Regions from separate parts of the Neobacillus sp. MER 74 genome, predicted to be linked through region 1. Evidence: predicted binding sites of a transcription regulator. Region 1 holds the regulator's gene; each other region holds the start of a gene.
The links. The regulator Rex, encoded in region 1, represses fermentation and respiration genes when NADH is low (regulators of the CRP and FNR family bind a similar motif). The targets are predictions, from matches to a motif close to TTGTGAAATATTTCACAA.
Positions count from the first base shown of each region.

Region 2: qoxA (cytochrome aa3 quinol oxidase subunit II) is a predicted target of Rex. The motif match lies at 2,655-2,672, and genes of this name have one in related genera.
Region 3: M3610_RS04635 (cytochrome c oxidase subunit 2A) is a predicted target of Rex. The motif match lies at 2,833-2,850, and genes of this name have one in related genera.
Region 4: hcp (hydroxylamine reductase) is a predicted target of Rex. The motif match lies at 2,186-2,203, and genes of this name have one in related genera.

Region 1 is NZ_JAMAUV010000030.1:4,720-9,625, reverse strand. It holds gene dcuS (DcuS/MalK family sensor histidine kinase) at 1-1,561, opposite strand, end outside; gene M3610_RS25025 (sulfite exporter TauE/SafE family protein) at 1,697-2,449, opposite strand; gene M3610_RS25020 (redox-sensing transcriptional repressor Rex) at 2,656-3,315, opposite strand; gene moaC (cyclic pyranopterin monophosphate synthase MoaC) at 3,351-3,848, opposite strand; gene M3610_RS25010 (ABC transporter ATP-binding protein) at 4,026-4,906, shown strand, end outside.
Region 2 is NZ_JAMAUV010000009.1:113,487-118,392, forward strand. It holds gene qoxB (cytochrome aa3 quinol oxidase subunit I) at 1-1,637, opposite strand, end outside; gene qoxA (cytochrome aa3 quinol oxidase subunit II) at 1,627-2,613, opposite strand; gene M3610_RS16390 (iron-sulfur cluster assembly accessory protein) at 2,985-3,287, shown strand; gene M3610_RS16395 (Hsp20/alpha crystallin family protein) at 3,530-3,937, opposite strand; gene M3610_RS16400 (spore germination protein) at 3,950-4,192, opposite strand; gene M3610_RS16405 (spore germination protein) at 4,213-4,479, opposite strand; gene M3610_RS16410 (Cof-type HAD-IIB family hydrolase) at 4,686-4,906, shown strand, end outside.
Region 3 is NZ_JAMAUV010000002.1:79,078-83,983, reverse strand. It holds gene M3610_RS04650 (carboxypeptidase M32) at 1-228, shown strand, start outside; gene M3610_RS04645 (b(o/a)3-type cytochrome-c oxidase subunit 1) at 326-1,993, opposite strand; gene M3610_RS04640 (cytochrome c oxidase subunit II) at 1,993-2,469, opposite strand; gene M3610_RS04635 (cytochrome c oxidase subunit 2A) at 2,491-2,640, opposite strand; gene M3610_RS04630 (type III polyketide synthase) at 3,356-4,444, shown strand; gene M3610_RS04625 (isoprenylcysteine carboxyl methyltransferase family protein) at 4,445-4,906, shown strand, end outside.
Region 4 is NZ_JAMAUV010000013.1:18,529-23,434, reverse strand. It holds gene M3610_RS19150 (hypothetical protein) at 1-282, shown strand, start outside; gene hcp (hydroxylamine reductase) at 353-2,026, opposite strand; gene M3610_RS19140 (spore germination protein) at 2,399-3,397, shown strand; partial or broken gene M3610_RS19135 (spore germination protein) at 3,388-3,687, shown strand; gene M3610_RS19130 (Ger(x)C family spore germination protein) at 3,660-4,676, shown strand; gene M3610_RS19125 (hypothetical protein) at 4,676-4,900, shown strand.

The DNA.
Region 1 (4,906 bases):
CGAAAACGGTCCCTTTTTCAGGCTTTGATGATAGAATTAAATCCCCGTCCAACTTTTTAACCGCCTGCGAAACGAGATACAATCCTAATCCTCTATTTTCGCCTTTTGTGGAGAATCCTTTGTTGAAAATTTGGTTTTGTATTTCTTCACTCATCCCTTTTCCGGTATCTTTTACTTCAATTGTTAAAATATCATCTGCATAATCAAGGGAAACTGTTACTTTTTTGAGTGGACAACCGCTCACAGCCATAATCGCATTATCAATTAAATTACCTAAAATCGTAATCAGTTCATGTGTTATATCAGAATCCTCGGGTTGAGGAATTGGTTGTTCACACAAAACTGATAACTCTGTCCCCGATTCCCTTGCATAACTTAACTTTCCAATTAAAAAGCCTGCTAATACAGGGTCCTTTATTTTTTTGGTCACAAAGCCAATTTCGTTATTGCGATGATTAACCGTTTCATTGATGTATTCAACAACTTTTTCATAATACCCTGTATGGACCATCCCTAAAATAACATGAAGCTTATTCATATATTCGTGTGCCTGGGCTCGAAGTGCATCGGCGTAAGTTCTCACTCCAGTCAGTTCTTCGGCGAGTACTTGTATTTCTGTTTTATCGCGAAAAGTTGCAATGGCCCCTACGACCTTATTCCCAACAATAACAGGGACTCGATTAGTTAAAATGGTCATTCCATTTAAATTCTGTTCTTCATCCAATTCAGCTTTACCCGTTTGTAAGAGATCTTTTAAGCGCGTGGTAGACAAATACCTTTCTATATTTACCCCCATCGGATTATCCGGCAGTCCTGCCTTGTGAAACATCTTTAAAGCAGCTCGGTTGACAAGTGTTATCTTTGACTCTTGATCAACCGCGACAATTCCTTCTCTGACGGATTGAAGCATAGCGCTTCTTTCTTCTAATAATTTTGCGATCGCAAACGGCTCAAGCCCAAGTAAGATTTTTTTGATATATCTAGCTAAAATAACAGCCCCAAGAACACCGATTAATAGACCGATCAGGGTTCCAATATAGATCCCAGTTCGGCTCTTTTTGACGGCCTTTTCCACATTATCCAGCGAAATCCCAACGGCCACTGCCCCGATTTGTTTCCCTTTTTCGTCCTTAATGGGTGTAAAAGAGCGTAATGAAGGTCCCAGCGATCCCTTTGATATTGACGCATGCTCTCTTCCTTTTAAAACAGGTCCTTCATCTCCACCCCTGAATGGCAACCCTATTTTATTACTGTCGGGGTGGGATTTTCGAATGGCATTCATATCCATCACGACAATAAAGTAAACATTTGTAACTTTCCTCATTTCATTTGCATAGCTTTGAATGTCCTTTTCATCGCGTTTCCCACTCATCGCCTCAATCACAAGCGGACTATGTGCAACCATGCGAGCTACACTTCTTGCTTGCTCCGCCTGATTCTTTTCCGTCTCTGAAGCAATTCTGGAACTTATAAGTAAATCCGTTATCAACAGCGAAAAAGTAACCACTACACAAACGAATACAATAATTACTGATTTTAAACTCCATCTGCCCCTTCTCATATTTCCCTCCAGCTGTGCCGGGTGTCAGGCACCATCTTGATCATCCCTTGATGACAATGTAATCATTCAGGTAAGTAAACGCAAAAAAGCTGCAAAGCTTGCTATGACAGAACTTTGCAGCATTGGAAGCTTTCTTTAACTTATCAGTAATATGGCTCCTGCTAAAATAGGGGTCAGGACCATCGCACTTTTTAACACGGGCTGAGGTGCAAAGTCCGTAAACTTGGCCCCGACATAAGAACCAATCATGGTTCCTGCCACCACTTCAAATAACAATGGGAAGTTCAAGTATCCTTGAAAATAATAGCCAGCTCCCCCTGCTAAAGCGATGGGCAGAATAACAAGCATGGTTGTACCCACAGATTGTTTAAGCGTAAGTCCCAAGATTAAAAGCAGTCCGATTTGAATGAACGGTGCAGCACCAATCCCAAATGTCCCAGACAACAACCCGGTAACCAAACCGACTAGCGCTGCTTTCTTAATGAGAAGAAGGTTGCTCGGTTCGTCTTTTTTATAGTTTGCCTTAATTTTTTGAACGATAAACAATCGTACGACCAAGATCAAAGCGGATAGAAACAACATCCCTGCGGTTAACCAATGCAAGGAATGGATGGGAATCAAACCAGCTAGCTTTGAACCAAAATAGGAAGCAATCGACCCAAAGCCTCCGACAATTAGACCCGTTTTAATCGAAATATTTCCTTGTCGAAAATGACTGTACGCACCTGACAAGGTAGTAAACACCATGGCAGCTAAAGATGTCCCTAAAGCGACATGGATGGGAACTCCAAAAACCACTGTTAAAATGGCAATAATAAAGCCAGAACCTCCTGCTCCGACAAATCCTAATAATACCCCAAGTACAAACATAGTCAGCACGACCGCCAACTTCATCCCCTCCAATTGCAAAAACCCTAGATGTCACTCTAGGGAATGTGTGATCTATAATCCCGATAGTAATCGCTTGCAAATAAACTACCTACATCTTAGTCCAGCCCTCAGTATTTTGATAGATTATGTAATTAAAAAAAGCAGGGTATGAAGCATACAAAAGAGCTCTCCACAAATGTTGTGAAAAGCTCTTAACTAAATTACTATTCTTCTTCCTCTAATTCCACCGTCGGATAATGCTTTAAAAAATAAACAAGCGATTGCAGTTCCACTGCTAAGTCAATATGATGGACTCTAATTTGCGGGGGAACATTTAAGCGTGCTGGCGTAAAGTTTAATATTCCCTTTATATTTGCACTCACAAGTCGATCAGTAATCATCTGTGCAACTGGGGCTGGAACCGTTAATATCGCAACGGATATACCTCCCTCAGATAAAACCTTCTCCAATTCATCCATTTGATAAACCGGGACCTCGCGAATTTTCGTTCCCATTTTTTCTGGATCCACATCAAAGGCACATTCTATTTTCGTGTTATTATTCTTTAAAAAATTATAGTTTAAAAATGCTGTGCCCAGATTCCCTACCCCTATTAAAGCAACCTTTGTTAATTCATCCTGGTCCAAGGTTTTACGAAAGAAGGAAATCAAATAATTGACATTATACCCATAACCTTTTTTTCCTAAAGCTCCGAAATAAGAAAAATCGCGGCGAATCGTGGCTGAGTCGACCTTTACGGCTTCACTTAGTTCGGCTGATGAAACCCTTTGCTTACCGGAAGAATGCAGGTTTTTAAGAAATCGGTAATAAAGGGGCAGCCGTTTGGCTGTCGCCTGTGGTATTTTCATTGTTTCATTACTCATAATCTCCCACACCCCATGGATAATTTAGTTAAAAATCATTTAACTTTTTCGTTTCTCTTAAAATCACCATTTTTACCGCCTGTTTTTTCGACAAGATATGTAGGGCCAATCACCATACCTTTATCAACAGCTTTACACATATCATAAACCGTTAAAGCGCATGCTGACGCAGCTGTTAACGCTTCCATTTCTACACCTGTATTCCCCTTGGTTTTAACGGCTGCCGATATATTTAAGCGATAATTCTCTTCTGTGTCCTGCTCCCAGGAAAAAGATATATTAACCCCCGTTAAGGGGATCGGATGACACATCGGAATCAAATCCCACGTCTTCTTTGCTGCCATGACCGCAGCTACCTGTGCCACTGCTAAGACATCACCTTTTTTTATCGCGTGATTCGTAATTCTATCGTAAATTTCTTTCCTAACTGTAATACTGGAATGAGCAAGTGCCGTCCGTGCTGTTTCTGGCTTATCACTGACATCGACCATTTTTGCTCGGCCTTCTTCATTAAAATGCGTTAATTCTGCCATATAAATAATCCTCCCTTCAAATCATACACTATTTTTCCTTATCTGTCTGTGAAACTTTGAACGAAATTCAAGGTTTTTGCCGATTTAACACCTTCATCCACCTAATCTGCGCCTCAGTTTATTGCCGATATACGGGGAATAAGGTACACTAAACCTATGTAATAGAGGTGAAAAAGAATGATTTTGTTACAGGTTAATCAACTACAAAAATATTATGGTGCTGACCTAATTTTATCGAATATTAAATTAGAATTACAAACTCGAGACCGTGTGGCTCTAGTTGGTCGCAACGGGGCAGGAAAATCAACATTATTGAAGATTATTGCTGGCCACTTGTCACATGATGGCGGTGAAATCATCAAACCAAAAGAAGTAATGATTGGCTATTTAGCCCAAAATACTGGTTTAGAGTCCACTTTGTCGATATGGGACGAGATGTTGACTGTATTTGAACCGCTGCGTTTAATGGAAAAGTCACTTCGGGCCCTTGAAGAGCAAATGGCCGATCCTAATGTATTTGATGATACTGGAAGATACGAGAGAATCCTAAAAGAGTACGACCATCTTCAAGTGAAATTTAAGGAGCAGGGTGGATATCAATACGAGGCAGAGCTCCGTTCTGTACTCCATGGGTTAAATTTCCCTGATAAATCCTTGATGATATCAAGTTTAAGCGGCGGACAGAAAACGCGTCTTGCCCTTGGTAAACTGCTATTAACTAAGCCTGATATCTTAATATTGGACGAGCCGACCAACCATCTTGATATTGATACCCTGTCCTGGCTGGAGCAATATTTACAAAGTTATCACGGGGCCATTTTGATTGTTTCCCATGACCGCTATTTTTTAGATAAGGTGGTTACGCAGGTATATGAAGTGTCCCGCAAGCAAATTCAACGATTCACAGGCAACTATAGTGCCTACCTAGATCAAAAAGCGGCCAATTATGAGCGTGATTTAAAGCTTTTTGAAAAGCAACAGCAAGAGGTGGCAGATCTTCAGGATTTTATCAACCGGAATTTGGCACGTGCATCAACGACCAAACGAGCCCAAAGCCG
Region 2 (4,906 bases), on a different contig from region 1:
TTATAGAATGGAGGCGGTGAAGCAGTTGCCCACTCTAGCGTTCTTGCATCCCATGGATCGTTTGAAATATTACGGTCTGCATAGCGTGCACTCCAATAAATGTTATAGCAAAGTGCGCCAAAGCCGATTGCTAAGATAACTGCACCAATAGTAGATAATAGGAATAATGGTGCATAGCCAGATTCAGCAGAATAAGTGTACGAACGACGCACCGCACCATCTAATCCTAGGAAGAACATTGGCATAAACGTTAAGTTAAATCCAATGGTAAAGAACCAAAAATGTATTTTACCAATTTTCTCATTGAGCATATGGCCGAACATTTTTGGCCACCAGTAATAAAGTCCAGCAAATACCGCAAACACAACACCAGGAATTAACACATAATGGAAGTGAGCGACAAGGAATAGGGTGTTGTGGTATTGGTAATCGGCCGCGCCCATTGCGAGCATAACGCCAGTTACACCACCGATGATAAAGCATGGAATGAATGCAAGTGCCCAAAGCATCGCAGTGGAAAACTCAATTCGACCTTTTCTCATCGTGAATAACCAGTTAAACATTTTGACACCCGTTGGAATAGCAATCATCATCGTCGTAATGGAGAAAACGGAGTTAACTCCTGGTCCAGCTCCCATTGTAAAGAAGTGGTGGACCCAAACGAGCATACTTAAAAACGCAATACCAACAATCGAGAAAACCATAGATTTATAACCAAAAAGCATTTTTCTTGAAAATGTTGAAATAACTTCAGAAAACATTCCAAATGCGGGTAGGACAACGATATATACCTCAGGGTGACCCCATAACCAGAAAAGGTTAGCCCACATCATATCCATACCGCCACCCGCTAAGGTGAAGAAATGGGTTCCAAAGATCCGGTCAAACGTCATTAATGCAAGTGCAACCGTGAAAATTGGGAATGAAGCAACAATAATCACCGAAGCAATGAATGAAGTCCAAGTAAACATTGGCATTCTCATCAGTGTCATGCCTTTTGTTCTCATTTTTAAGATAGTAACAATAAAATTTATACCCGTCATCAGGGTACCAATCCCAGCAATTTGCAGGGCAATCGCATAATAGTTATTCCCGATTCCAGGAGTAAATTCTTTACCTGCAAGAGGGAAGTATGCAGTCCAACCAGCATCTGGAGAACCACCGACAACAAACGAAATATTAAACAGCATCGCACCACTAAAGAACAGCCAGAAGCTTAACGCGTTAAGTTGTGGGAATGCGACGTCACGAGCACCGATTTGCAGTGGGATTACTACGTTCATTAAGCCAATTAATAATGGCATTGCTGCAAACAAAATCATAATGACACCGTGTGTAGTGAAAATTTCATTGTAATGTTGTGCATCTAAAAATTTCATTTCTGGACGTGAGGTTTGAGCCTTCATTAAGAGGCCGTCAACACCGCCACGGAAAAACATTAATACACCAGAGAGGATATACATAATCCCAATTCGTTTATGATCAACGGTTGTTAACCATTCTCTCCAGAGCCATTTCCATTTTTTTAAATAGGTAACTCCAGCCACAATTCCGATCATTGTTAAGAGAATAGCAATCTGGGAACCTAGTATTAATGGGTTGCCAACAATAAAAAAGTCATGCCAATTAATGTTCATTGTGCTCACCTCCATCTGATTTCTCACTCTTGTCCATGCTTTCCATACCTTCCATGTCCATAGAATGACTATTTGTTTCTTTTTCTTTGAAAATCTTTCCTTTTACGCCATGTACTTCGTACAATTCAGGATTTGTATAAGTTTTAGAATTCATATCCGCATGGTTTACCCAGGCAAGATGTGTTCCAATAAATGTTTCACGTCCTAAGTGTGTAGGCTTAAGAAGTTGATTGTATTTCTTTTCTGTTAACTTAGGAGCAGTTTCTTTAACTTCTTTTACCCATTTTTCAAAGGCTTGGGGGGATTTTGCTTCAACCGTAAATTCCATTTCAGCATAGCCCTTACCATTAAAGTTTGTATTTCTTCCTAAAAATTCACCAGGCTTGTCAGCTGTAAGGTACAGCTCTGTCTCCATCTTGTTCATGGTATACTTTTGACCGCCTAAAGCAGGAACCCAGAATGACTGCATTGTACCTGCAGAAGTTAACTTAAACTGCACAGGCGTGCCAGCAGGAATATTCACGTAGTTCACAGTTTCAATCCCTTGTTCAGGGTAGCTAAAAATCCACTTCCAATCGGCAGAAGTCACATTAATGGTAATTGGTTTTTTATTTTCATATCCAGCAGGTACTTTTTCTAACTTATAGATTGTATTAACAGTAGGAATCGTTAAAGCAATAACAATAAGAATAGGAATGACAGTCCAAATTATTTCTAATTTTGTGCTGCCATGTTCTTCAGGTGGTTCGTAATCTGCATTTTCAGGCTTAGCCCGATATTTCCAGATAATATATCCAAATAAACCAAAAACAACGACAACCACTAGCAACATAAAAATAAGTGACCAGTTAATTAAATCTAGAATGTCACGTGCGGCAGGTCCTTTTGGATCAAAGACGACCATATTCGTACATCCGCTTAAAAGCATAGTTGGTACTAAAGCTAACAGTGGAATTAAGTAGCTTTTTTTAAACATGAATTTTTCTCCCTTCCAAATGTTCACTTTTACGATTATAATCGTGAAACCTTTCACAAACAAGACTGAATTACTTCTTTTTTTGCTTCCATGCACTGATTAAGCCTAATTTAAATTAGTTATTATTTAATAGTAATTAGTCCGTTAGTCTTTTCTAAAACCTATATTAACAATAATGCTGTGATGTTTATACACGTTTTTCGATTAATTTGTGACAAATTTGTTAAGGTTTTAAAATTCCTATCGAGGAAAAGAATGTATGTAAATTTTTACCTGGTAAATTAAGTATTTTTAGTTCAAAACTAATCATTGTCTATTTTTGCAAAAAAGTGGGATAATACGTAGGAATACATAGATGAGGAGAGCCAAAAATGAAGGTAAAAGTGAATCGTAATGCAGCAAAAGCTTTGAAAAAAATGTTAGAACAAGAAGAAGCACAAGGAAAACTTTTTCGTGTGCATGTCACAAGTATTCATGGTGACCATGCCCATTATGATTTAAAGCTTGATACACCAACAGAAAATGATGTTGTCGTCACAAGCGATAAAGAAATTGATTTCATTATTGATAAAAATGACTCAAACCTAAATAGTATTTGGATTCAATATTTCCAATTCCCGAAAGATGAGTGGCTGATTACTAACCCAACCATGGGCGTCCATCACCATCATTAATAGCACCACATTAAAACGCTTGTTTTTGACAGGCGTTTTTTTATTATTGTTATTTTCTTAAAACTTGAAATAATTAGTAATTATTTCATATAATCCCATTACCATGAACAATCGTAAGTAATTTCATACTAATAAAAGGAGTGTGCATATGATTTAATCACAAAACAAGTTTACCCTTCTACAATCATAGAAGGGAAATCTTTTGCAATAAGTCTTTATGATATAGGAGATAAACACTTTAGTCAGTTCTTATTTCGAGGGTAAGATAAATGAAGTAGTCCATTATTAATTTGTGAATGTATTAAATGAGCCTGTGTTGGTTCAGGTAGGTCAATTACTCGTTCAAAATCACCATATTCGCGTTCTCTCTTCATTTCCATTTCTAATGGTAGAACAGGTTTTATTCTGCCATTAATTTTTAAATGATTATTTGAAATTAAGCTAAGCGAAACATCTTCTGGATTTACCCCAGGTATTTCAAAAATAATAAAGTTATAATAATCATTTTGGTATAAGTCAAATTTTGGATTTAGCGATACTTCTCTAAAAAATTCATCTGGTTGTTTTTGCTTTAGTACGCTAGACCAAAAATTGCTCTCTCTATACTCGTTAGTAATCTCTAGCCATTTTCTCATTTTTTCTATATCCATATTGCTGCTCCTTTAAATTTGATTAGCTATAGGCATAGATGGGTTAGCTATTTGATCCTGATCACTAATATCTGTATCTATATTGCCTGAGTACATTAAAGAAGTAGCTGGTGATAAATCACCTAAAGTGAAATTTGCTCCAACAAATTTACTATTTGCAGTATGGCTGTTATGCACAGTAGGACCGATATCAACATTCCCGTTTTGGGTGGCTCCATTTATCTTGAAATTTAAAATATTTATTTGATATGGCATATCAGATAACTCCTATAATTTTAGATTGGTGGTACAGGTTGAATTGGTGTATTGACATTAGTAGAATCAGTAGTTCCAATAGAGGTTTGATCATTAACGTCTGGATCATTTAACAGGTTTTCCATCATTGCCTCAGTTGGTGAAGTATCTCCATATGAAGCATTAATTCCTTGTAATTTACTATTGGCTGTGGGACTGTTATGAGATGCTTCCCCTATAGTTATGGAGCCATTGCCCGAAATACTGTTTATTTTTAGATAATATAAATTGATAACAACCGATGGCATCATTAAACACCTTTCTATTCTTGGCTTATGGGTACTATATGCAATAGAGCGCCTATAGGTTACTTATTAAAGGATTATAAGAAAATTGCAAGATACTTGTCAGAGTATTTATTATAACTATATTATGTAAACTTAATGTTTGATTAGTTTTTAGAAATGATGTTATCTTATTATAGGAAAAGTATGGAAGGGAGCTTGATATACATATGGATAATTTTAATAATGACATTGAAGTCAAACTAGTTGCACTCGATATGGATGGTACGCTTTTAAATAATAAAGGACAGGTATCGGAAGCAAATCGTGAAGCCATCAAAGCTGCTAAGGAAAAAGGAATCTATGTGGTTCTTAGTACAGGCCGTTCACTTTTGACGAGCAGAGAGCATGCTGATTCATTGGAGCTTGATTCTTATTTAGTCACCGTTAA
Region 3 (4,906 bases), on a different contig from region 1:
GCACAATTTAAGCAGAAAATGGTCGAAGATCTACCGAATTTTAATCAATTAGTCGAAGAGGGGAACCTTATTCCAATCAAAGAATGGCTGACAGCTAATATCCATCGATACGGCAAAATGAAAAAGCCGCTTGAAATCTTACAGGATGTTACCGGAGAGGGCCTAAATTCCAAATATTTAATTGATTATCTATATGAGAAGTTTGGAAAGGTATATAGATTAAATTAATGAAACAAGACTTCAATCGAAAAGATTGAAGTCTTGTTAAATTATTAATATTTTGCTTTGAGAATTGTCCTGCTCCAGGGCGTTTGCGCTTTTCTTATTACCATTTACTCCAGGTCTGGAATCCTTTTGAGCCTGGAGGGGAGTTTTGAATAATATCGATAAATGGAATCGTGTAAGCGAAAAGAATTAAGGCTGCGGCAATTCCTAGCCATAATTTCCAGTTTTCAAATACCATTGGTGCTTTTTCCTCAAGATTCTCAGCTACCGCTACAGGGAATTCTTCATCCCCTTTAGGAGCAAAGAAGGCAAGATTGATGAATATGATAATCATCAGAATAATTCCTAGGAATAAAATTGTTCCACCCACTGCTTGTGCAATTTGATATGGAACCCATTCAGCTGCTTGTTTGGCTCCACCATAAGTAGAGAATGCAGAACGTCTTGGTCCGCCTAAAAGGCCTTGGAAGTGCATGGCACCCGACATGAAGGCCATTCCAATGAACCATACCCAAGCTTGAATGATACCTAATTTATTCATAGCTTTTGTTAATTTGCGGCCGGTTAAATGTGGAACAAGCCAATAAGAAATTCCAAAGAACGTTAATACAACGGATGTTGCCGCAGTTAAATGGAAGTGACCAGTTACCCAAATGGTGTTATGCACCACTTGGTCCATTTGGTTGGAAGCGTTAATGATCCCACCAGCACCAGCAGGAATAAATGAAGCCATCCCAATAAATGGAACAGTAAACCTAGCGTCATTCCAAGGCAGAACTTTAAACCAGCCAAAAAGGCCTGTTGCTCCTTTTGAGCGACCATATCTTTCAAACGTAGCGAATAACGAGAAAGCAGTCATTAATGATGGAATAATAACCATGAATGTTAAGATAACCTGTAAGAATTTCCAAGCAGGGTCAATCCCTGGCTCTGTTAATTGGTGGTGAAAACCAACCGGAATCGAGAAGAGCAGAAACAAAATAAATGACAAGCGTGCCAATGAATCAGAGAAAATTTTTCCACCGATAATTTTCGGGATAATCGCATACCAGCACATGTACGCAGGTAAAAGCCAGAAATAAACGAGTGGGTGACCAAAATACCAAAATAAAGTCCGACTTACTAATACATCAACAGTATCCACTAATCCAAGCGACCAAGGAAGTAATTGGAACAATACCGTTGCTGCAACGCCCAATGTAGCAATAATCCACATGACAGTATTTATTACAGCCATAAAACTTAATAATGGACTTGGCTGACCTGGATTGTTTTTTCGCCATTTTGCATAGGTCATGATTTGAGCCGAACCATCAATCCAGCTTCCAATTACTACAAACGTTAAACCTAAGTAAAAAATCCAATGTGCTTTAAGTGGTGCATAAAAAGTGTAAAGTACAGAAGCTTCTTTTAGCAAAACCATGGTTGCTGCCATTAAAGTTCCTACTAACATTATCCAAAAACCGATCCAGCCGCTTCGGCGGGCAGCAATTGAATGACCTCCAGTGGTTCTGCTTACCGCAGCATATTGAAATCCCATAATAAAAAACGTCGTTAAAACCAATCCCATTAAAACACCATGGACAGTTAGGATTTGGTAATAATCAATGCCCCATGGAAGCTCCCATTTTCCGGAACGGACAAGGGTTTGTAATAGCCCCATTAAACCTCCAAGTGCAAGAGCAGAGAAGGCAACAAAAAAATGCGCCATTGAAAGCTTTGCATCTCGCGGGTCCACTTTTACTTTCGTTGTTATGGAGTTAGTCATTATTTTTTCACCTCAATCATCGAACTCATTAAATGATGTCCAGCACCACAATATTCATTACAAACAATTAAATATTCTCCTGCTTTATCAAATGTTGTCGTATATTCACTGACATAACCAGGCTCCAGCATCATGTTGATATTTGTTCCCGCAACCTCAAAGCCATGGACGACGTCTTTAGTTGTAGCAATAACTTTCACCTTTGCTCCAAGTGGTACTTCCACTTTTACTGGATTATAGGAGAAAGCCGAAGCAACATAGACTAACTCATAGTCCCAATCTTTCCCTTCAACCTTATGTAATCCCGGTTTATCAAAGGGTTTCGTTTGATCGACCTTATCTACATTAATCGTCGTTAAACAGCTCGGCGGCTTGTTGCCAAGATAGAACGCGCTTACACCTACAGTTGTTAAGAAAACAACCAGAGCGCCAATTCCAAAGGCTAGCCAAATTTTTTCGAATTTATGCATATGCATAATCTTTTCCCCCTTCAATCATTAAAAACGATCAACAAATAAGTAATAGACACTTACCCAAGTAACAACAATAAAAGCTCCTAATAAGAAAACGGACGCTAATGTCCCTTTAAGAGAAGAGCTGTCTTCAATTTCTGTTTTATTGTTTGTTTTAAGTTCCGCCTTCGCCATCCCCCGCACTCCCTTCAGAGTAATAAAATAATTGATTAGTTCTCTTTCATAATACAAAACAATTGTGAGGAAAAAATAACAAATATCATAGTTCACGAATTGTTCATTCCTTAGGTATCTACTATGTTAATATTATAAAATTGATATAACAGTGATTTATATCACAATCACCCCGGGGTATTTGTGAATAAAATGTGAACTATCACACTTCCTCTGTGATAAAAGTAATTGAATAATCCTTCATAAACGATAAAAAGATATCTTTTGGAATCAATGTCACACTCTCGAAGTTCGAAAATATGATAATAATAAATCTTATTTTCCTCTAGAAAAGAGTGGATTTTTGTGGAAAAATATTATTGCGAACGATGTCGTCTCTTGTATGACAATGTGGAAATTTGTAAAATTTGTGGAACTGTAGTAAAAAATAAAATTAAGATTGAAGTTCAAAAGCAGCCTGATAAAAATTAGATCAAGAAAAGCATATTTCTTGCTTTTCTTTAAGAAGTTGAAATTGGAAAACATTAGCTAATGAACGAAATTAGCATCCATTATATAATTTAAGAGCACAGCAACAACCTTCAAAACGTTTGCTCCCTTATAGAGAAACTTCGGTTTCTCCCTTAAAGGGGGCTTTTTTTTATGTGTTGACCTTTCTGCATAAATATCTCCAATCTGGAAAAAATACCCTTACATAGCTTGAAGGAGATAAGATATGCCGACGATAATTTCAGTTGCAGAGGTAACGCCGCCATTTGAAGTAAACCAAAATCAAGCATCGGAGTTTGCCCGCGAGCTGTTCTCCGATTCTTTTAAGGACATTGAAAGACTTTTACGCGCCTTTCAAAATGGCCAAATTGAAAAAAGGCATTTTGTAAAAAACATTGATTGGTTTAAAGAAGATAAAACGTTGGAAGAAAAAAATACGGCTTATATTGAGTCAGCGGTTGAACTTGGAAGAGAAGCAATCGAGAAGTGTTTATATAATTCTGATTTCTTAACAAGGGAAATCCCTTATCAGGAGATTGACGCCATTTTTTTTATTTCAACCACCGGAATGGCTACTCCAAGCATCGAAGCGAGAATTATGAACTTACTTCCCTTCCTGCCTCATACTAAGAGGGTTCCAATATGGGGACTTGGTTGTGCAGGTGGTGCTGCAGGGTTATCAAGAGCCCGTGAATACTGCCTTGCTTTTCCGAAAGCAAAGGTCCTTGTACTTTCTGTGGAACTTTGCAGCTTGACCTTTCAACGTAATGATCTATCGAAAAGTAATTTCATAGGTACATCCTTATTTGCTGATGGTGTTGCCTGTGCGTTAGTTTGCGGTGATGATTCAAATTATTGTGAATACAGAAAGAAGAAGACTTCACCCTTCATTATTGCAACTCAGTCAACACTTATGCCGGATTCCTTAGATGTGATGGGATGGGATATAAAGAGTAACGGGTTATATGTCGTTTTTTCTCGCGATATTCCTCATATAATTGAAAATTGGTTGAAGCCGAATGTAACGGAGTTTCTAGTAGAAAATCATGTAGAACTTGAAACAATTAACTATTTTATTGCCCATCCAGGTGGAAAAAAGGTAATCGATGCTTATGTAAAATCATTAGAAATTCCTCCCTCAATGACTAAGGTTTCACTTGATGTGCTAAAACAGTTTGGAAATATGTCTTCAGCGACAATCCTTTTTGTGCTGAAGCGATTCATGGAGAAAGAAATTCCAAAAGGTGCCTATGGTCTTGGTACTGCTCTTGGGCCAGGGTTTAGTTCAGAACTGCATTTAATGAGGTGGAGGTAAATGGAAGGATTTCTTGTATTCGAAATCATCATTGGCTTCATTATTTTTCAACGTGTGGTTGAACTTTGTATCGCAAAACGGAATGAAAAATGGATGAAGAACCAAGGTGCTATCGAATTTGGTAAAAAACATTATCGATTGATGGTTTTGATGCATGTACTGTTCTTTATTTGCCTAGTTGCTGAAAAAGTTTATGAGAATAGGGAACTCTCTTATTTTTGGCCGATCCTCTTATCAATTTTCTTATTGATGCAAATCATGAGAATTTGGGTGATTATTTCACTTGGAAGGTATTGGAACACGAAGATAATTGTTTTACGAGATGCAAAGGTGATAAAAAAAGGTCCTTATCTTTATATCAGACATCCCAATTATTTTGTGGTTGCGATAGAAATAGCTGTGTTACCTTTATTATTCAACTGCTATATAACGGCGTGTCTCTTTACTTTCCTAAATAGCATT
Region 4 (4,906 bases), on a different contig from region 1:
GTTGGAACAATTGAACTATTAAAAAGTAAAAAGCCAATAGAAGTAAAACCTGGAGAGAAAATAACTTTCGTGATGGATTATGAACCAAAACCAAATAAATTCCATGTTTTGCAGATAAGCAATAACCAAGAAACTGAAATTGTTGTTAAGGATAATCATTTTTCTGCACCTATACAAAAAGGGCTTTATTATTACTCTTATGGAGTATGGTGGATGGATGAAAAGGAAGAGAATTTATCTCATGGCGATGCTTTTTATGCCTTCTCCTTAGAAGTAAAATAGTTAAAAGGGAAAGCCATTAATACTTTCCCTTTCTTTACTCCTTTATACCAGTCGGGACCTTCGTTTATGATTAAACTAATGTACCTTCTTGCATTTCAATGGTGCTGTTCATGAACATTTCCAAGTCGGCTTTCGTATTGGAAATGCCGCCTACACCAAAATTCTCAATTAAGAAGTTCGTTACGTTTGGTGATAAGAAAGCTGGTAATGTTGGGCCAACGTGAATATTTTTCACACCCAAGTATAGTAAAGATAAGAATACGATCACCGCTTTTTGCTCATACCATGCGATATTGTAAGATAACGGTAATTCATTTACACTTTCTAATCCGAATGCCTCTTTCAGCTTCAATGCCGTCATAACTAAAGAGTAGGAATCGTTACATTGACCTGCATCCAGTACCCTTGGAATTCCGTTGATATCACCTAAATCCAGCTTATTATATCGATATTTTGCACAACCTGCTGTTAAAATAATCGTATCTTGTGGAAGCTCTTCGGCAAACTCTTTATAATACGTTCTGCTCTTATGGCGGCCATCACAGCCAGCCATGACAAAGAATCGTTTAATATCACCATTTTTCACCGCTTCTACCACTTGATCTGCTACTTGAGCCACTTGATTATGCGCAAATCCTCCAACAATTTCACCTGTTTCAATTTCTACTGGCGGCTGGCATTTCTTTGCATGCTCAATGATAACAGAGAAATCTTTTGTTCCATCTTCATTTTTTGGAATATAGGTTACACCTTCAACAGCCGTTGCCCCAGTGGTATACATTCTTCCTTTATAAGATTCCTTTGGCGGAACAATACAGTTGGTTGTCATTAAAATCGGACCGTTAAAGCTTTCGAATTCACGAGTTTGTTCCCACCATGCATTTCCATAGTTACCGACAAAGTGGTCATATTTTTTGAAGGCTGGATAATAGTGTGCCGGCAGCATTTCGCTATGTGTATACACATCTACTCCCGTGCCTTCCGTTTGTTTTAATAACTGTTCCATATCTTTCAGGTCATGGCCACTCACTAAAATTCCCGGATTTTGACGTACCCCAATGTTTACTTTCGTCATTTCCGGATGACCATATGTGGATGTATTGGCGGTATCTAAAAGCTCCATGGCATGAACGCCATACTTTCCACATTCCATTGAAAGTTCAATCAATTGTTCCATACTTACAGAATCATCTGTAATCATGGCTAGTGCTTTTTGCATAAACGCATTTAGCTCATCATTTTCATAGTAAAGGTTTGCCGCATGCTCTAAATAGGCAGCCATTCCTTTCAAACCGTATGTTACTAACTCTCTTAATGAACGAATATCTTCATCTTTTGTGGCTAAAATACTAACTTCCTGCGAAGCAGATTTCATTTCTAGTTGATGATTGGTTTCAGCATCCCATGTAACATAATCGCTATTATTGTCTAACGTGTACCCAGCATTGGTAATGGCCGCTTTAATTTCTTCCCGGAGGTTTAAACCTTTTCTTACTGTATGAAAAAACTCATTTTTATCCCAATTGGCATTGGTAATCGTCATAAAAAGACCATTTACAATATATTCATCGGTTTTCTTTTGATTAATCCCGATTCCACGTGCCATTGTATTCACAATTGCTAATCCCTTCATTGTATAAATCAATAAATCTTGCATATTGGCTAAATCATCTTTTTTTCCACATACTCCAACAACTGTACAACCTGTTCCTTTTGCAGTTTCTTGACATTGAAAACAAAACATACTCATTTATAATTTCCTCCTGTGAATGTTTGCAGATTTTTAATTTTTCTAGGTTCTTAGTTAGTGGGAAAGATTGAATAAGGTTTAATAGCAATAATAATGTAATCAACTTATTTACATTGCTCATTATAAGTTCATTGATTTTAAATTTGGAGTTCTTTATGAATCTGTTCATAAACAAGTCAAAAAGATTTGAACACTTCGTGACAAAAAGGACAAATGGATGGGGGGCGGAAATCTAAAAAACAATATCCGATTAGAAAAGATTTAATATCCTTCCATTCTGAATACTTTTCAAAAATATAAGGAAATTAATAATATGTGAAGAAAAAGGAGGAAAATGAGGTGATTCGTGTTAGAAGGAGTCCTTTCATGAAGAAAGAAGTGAAAGATCATAAAGCTCCACATCAGACTTTATCACAGGACAGCCCTTTATCGAAAACACTTGAAAGCAATATACAATACTTCTCCTCTCTGTACAAGGAAAGTTCAGATGTCATTTTCCGAACCTTTATTGTTGATAAGAAAGACGCTGCTATTATCTATATAGAGGGATTAAGCGATACTCAACAGTTAGAACAACAAGTGCTTGAGACACTGTTAGATACAAGTGAATTGGATGAAACAGACTTCCTGCTTTCTATAAAAAATAGATTACCCATTTCAAACATCAACCGGGTCACGACGATTTCCGCCTGTATCGATGCCATTTCCACTGGAAACCCAGTTTTGTTGTTTGATGGATTTGAAGAGGCTTTCTCCTTAGGTTTAGTGAAATTTGAAAAACGCACCATTGAAGAGCCACAGGCGGAAACATCCATTCGAGGACCAAGAGAAGGTTTCACTGAATCTCTTGGTGTAAATACATCATTATTGCGTCGAATTATAAAAGACCCTGCTTTGAAAATGAAGACCGTCTATATAGGAAAATATACAAAGACAAAGGTGGTAATTTCTTTTATAGAGGGAATAGTAGATAAAGCTCTAATTGAGGAAATAGAAAACCGTCTGAATCGAATAAATATTGATGGAGTGTTGGAAAGTGGGTATATCGAACAATTCATTGAGGATAATCCCTATTCTCCCTTTCCGCAAGTTTTGTATACCGAGCGCCCTGATGTGGTTTGCGGTAATTTACTAGAGGGCAGAGCCGTTTTGCTTATTGAAGGGACCCCCTTTTCCTTGGTGGCACTAGTGAGTTTTTTTAGTTTATTTCAATCCCCAGAAGACTATTACGAACGTTTTTGGATAGGGGCCATTATCCGATCTCTCAGGTTTCATTTTTTAGTAATCGCCTTATTTCTCCCTTCAAATCTATGTTTCCATAGTCACGTTTCATCAGGAAATGATCCCCGTCTGCCTTGTTGCTAAGTATAGCATCGGCTAGAGAAGGCATCCCCTTTCCGGGCATTGTTGAAGCGATTATGATGGAAAATACCTTTGAAGCCATAAGGGAGGCTGGAGTACGTCTTCCTAGACAAGTCGGTTCAGCTGTCAGTATCGTAGGGGCACTTGTCATTGGAGAGGCAGCTGTTCAGGCGGGGATTGTTTCTGCACCCATGATTATTGTGGTGAGTAGTACAGGGATTGCCTCCTTTATGGTACCTCGCTATTCGATTGGTCTAGCCATCCGATTACTAAGGTTCCCAATTATCATTCTAGCAGGCTTTGTCGGGCTAATCGGGGTCATGCTTGCGTTAATTCTGCTCGTGATCCAAATGCCATTTCCAAGTTACAACTCAATGTACCGAGGAGACTGTTCTGGGGTCAATGTAAACTTTTTATTTTTGGAGACGAGCTTGCTAAAAACGGTATACGTAAAGAAATCGATTTTTTGGCACGCCATCCAAGTCCAAGAGGAAAATCACTTTTATATGTTAGTAAAGGGGAAGCGAGAGATATTTTGACATTAATTCCACCTTTAGAAAGATATTCAGGGGAGGCCCTGAGAAAAGTATCACAAATTGAAAATGGAATGATTACAACACTAAAAGATGTCGACATGGGGTTAATGGGTGAGAGTGAAAGTGTGTCTATGCCTTATATAAAAAAGTTGTCCCAAAATGATAAAACAAGGAAATCGAATCAGACCATACCTGTTTTTGAGGGAACGGCTGTATATAAGAAAGATAAAATGATTGGAACGTTAAACATGAAAGAGACACGTGGTTTACTTTGGTTAAAGGACGAGGTGAAAAGGAGTACCATATCCGTTAAGCCTAAAGGTGAGGACGGTAAAGTTACGATGACACCGACGATAGGAAAGATGAGTTTTAGACCTAAAATCAAAGAAAATCGCTGGATGATGCATCTAAATATCGCGATTGAAGGAGATATTGTTCAAAACGAAACGCAGCTAAATCTACTGAATGAGGATGTCCTGATGAAAATCCAGGGGGAATTCGAAGCCGCCTTAAAGAAAAGAGTAGGCCAAACCGTTGAGAAGCTTCAAAAGGATTTCAAGACAGATGTCATCGATTTTGGGAGGAAATTTCATCAACACTACCCGAAGGAATGGAAAAAAGTGCAGGATCACTGGGAGGAGAAATTCCCAGAGGTCGAGGTCCATATAACAGTGAATGCAAAAATAAGGAGACCTGGTTACATTGGCCCGCCCGCAGCCCTACCTAGAGACGAGGTGAAGGAGTAATGCAATGGAGTTGGGTCACAGTATTAGGCATACAAGGACTTTTGGTAATCATTGTGTTATTCGAGTGGAAGAGACTCAAAAAGGCGTCGAAGGCAGATATCATAACATTTTCAGCAATCCTGTTATTGTCAGAATTGATTGCCTTTTTTAACCTAGAAAACGTGCCGGGGCCTCTTACTCTGCTTCAATACATTTTTGGTCCTTTAAGTAAAATAATGGAGTAAAGCTGC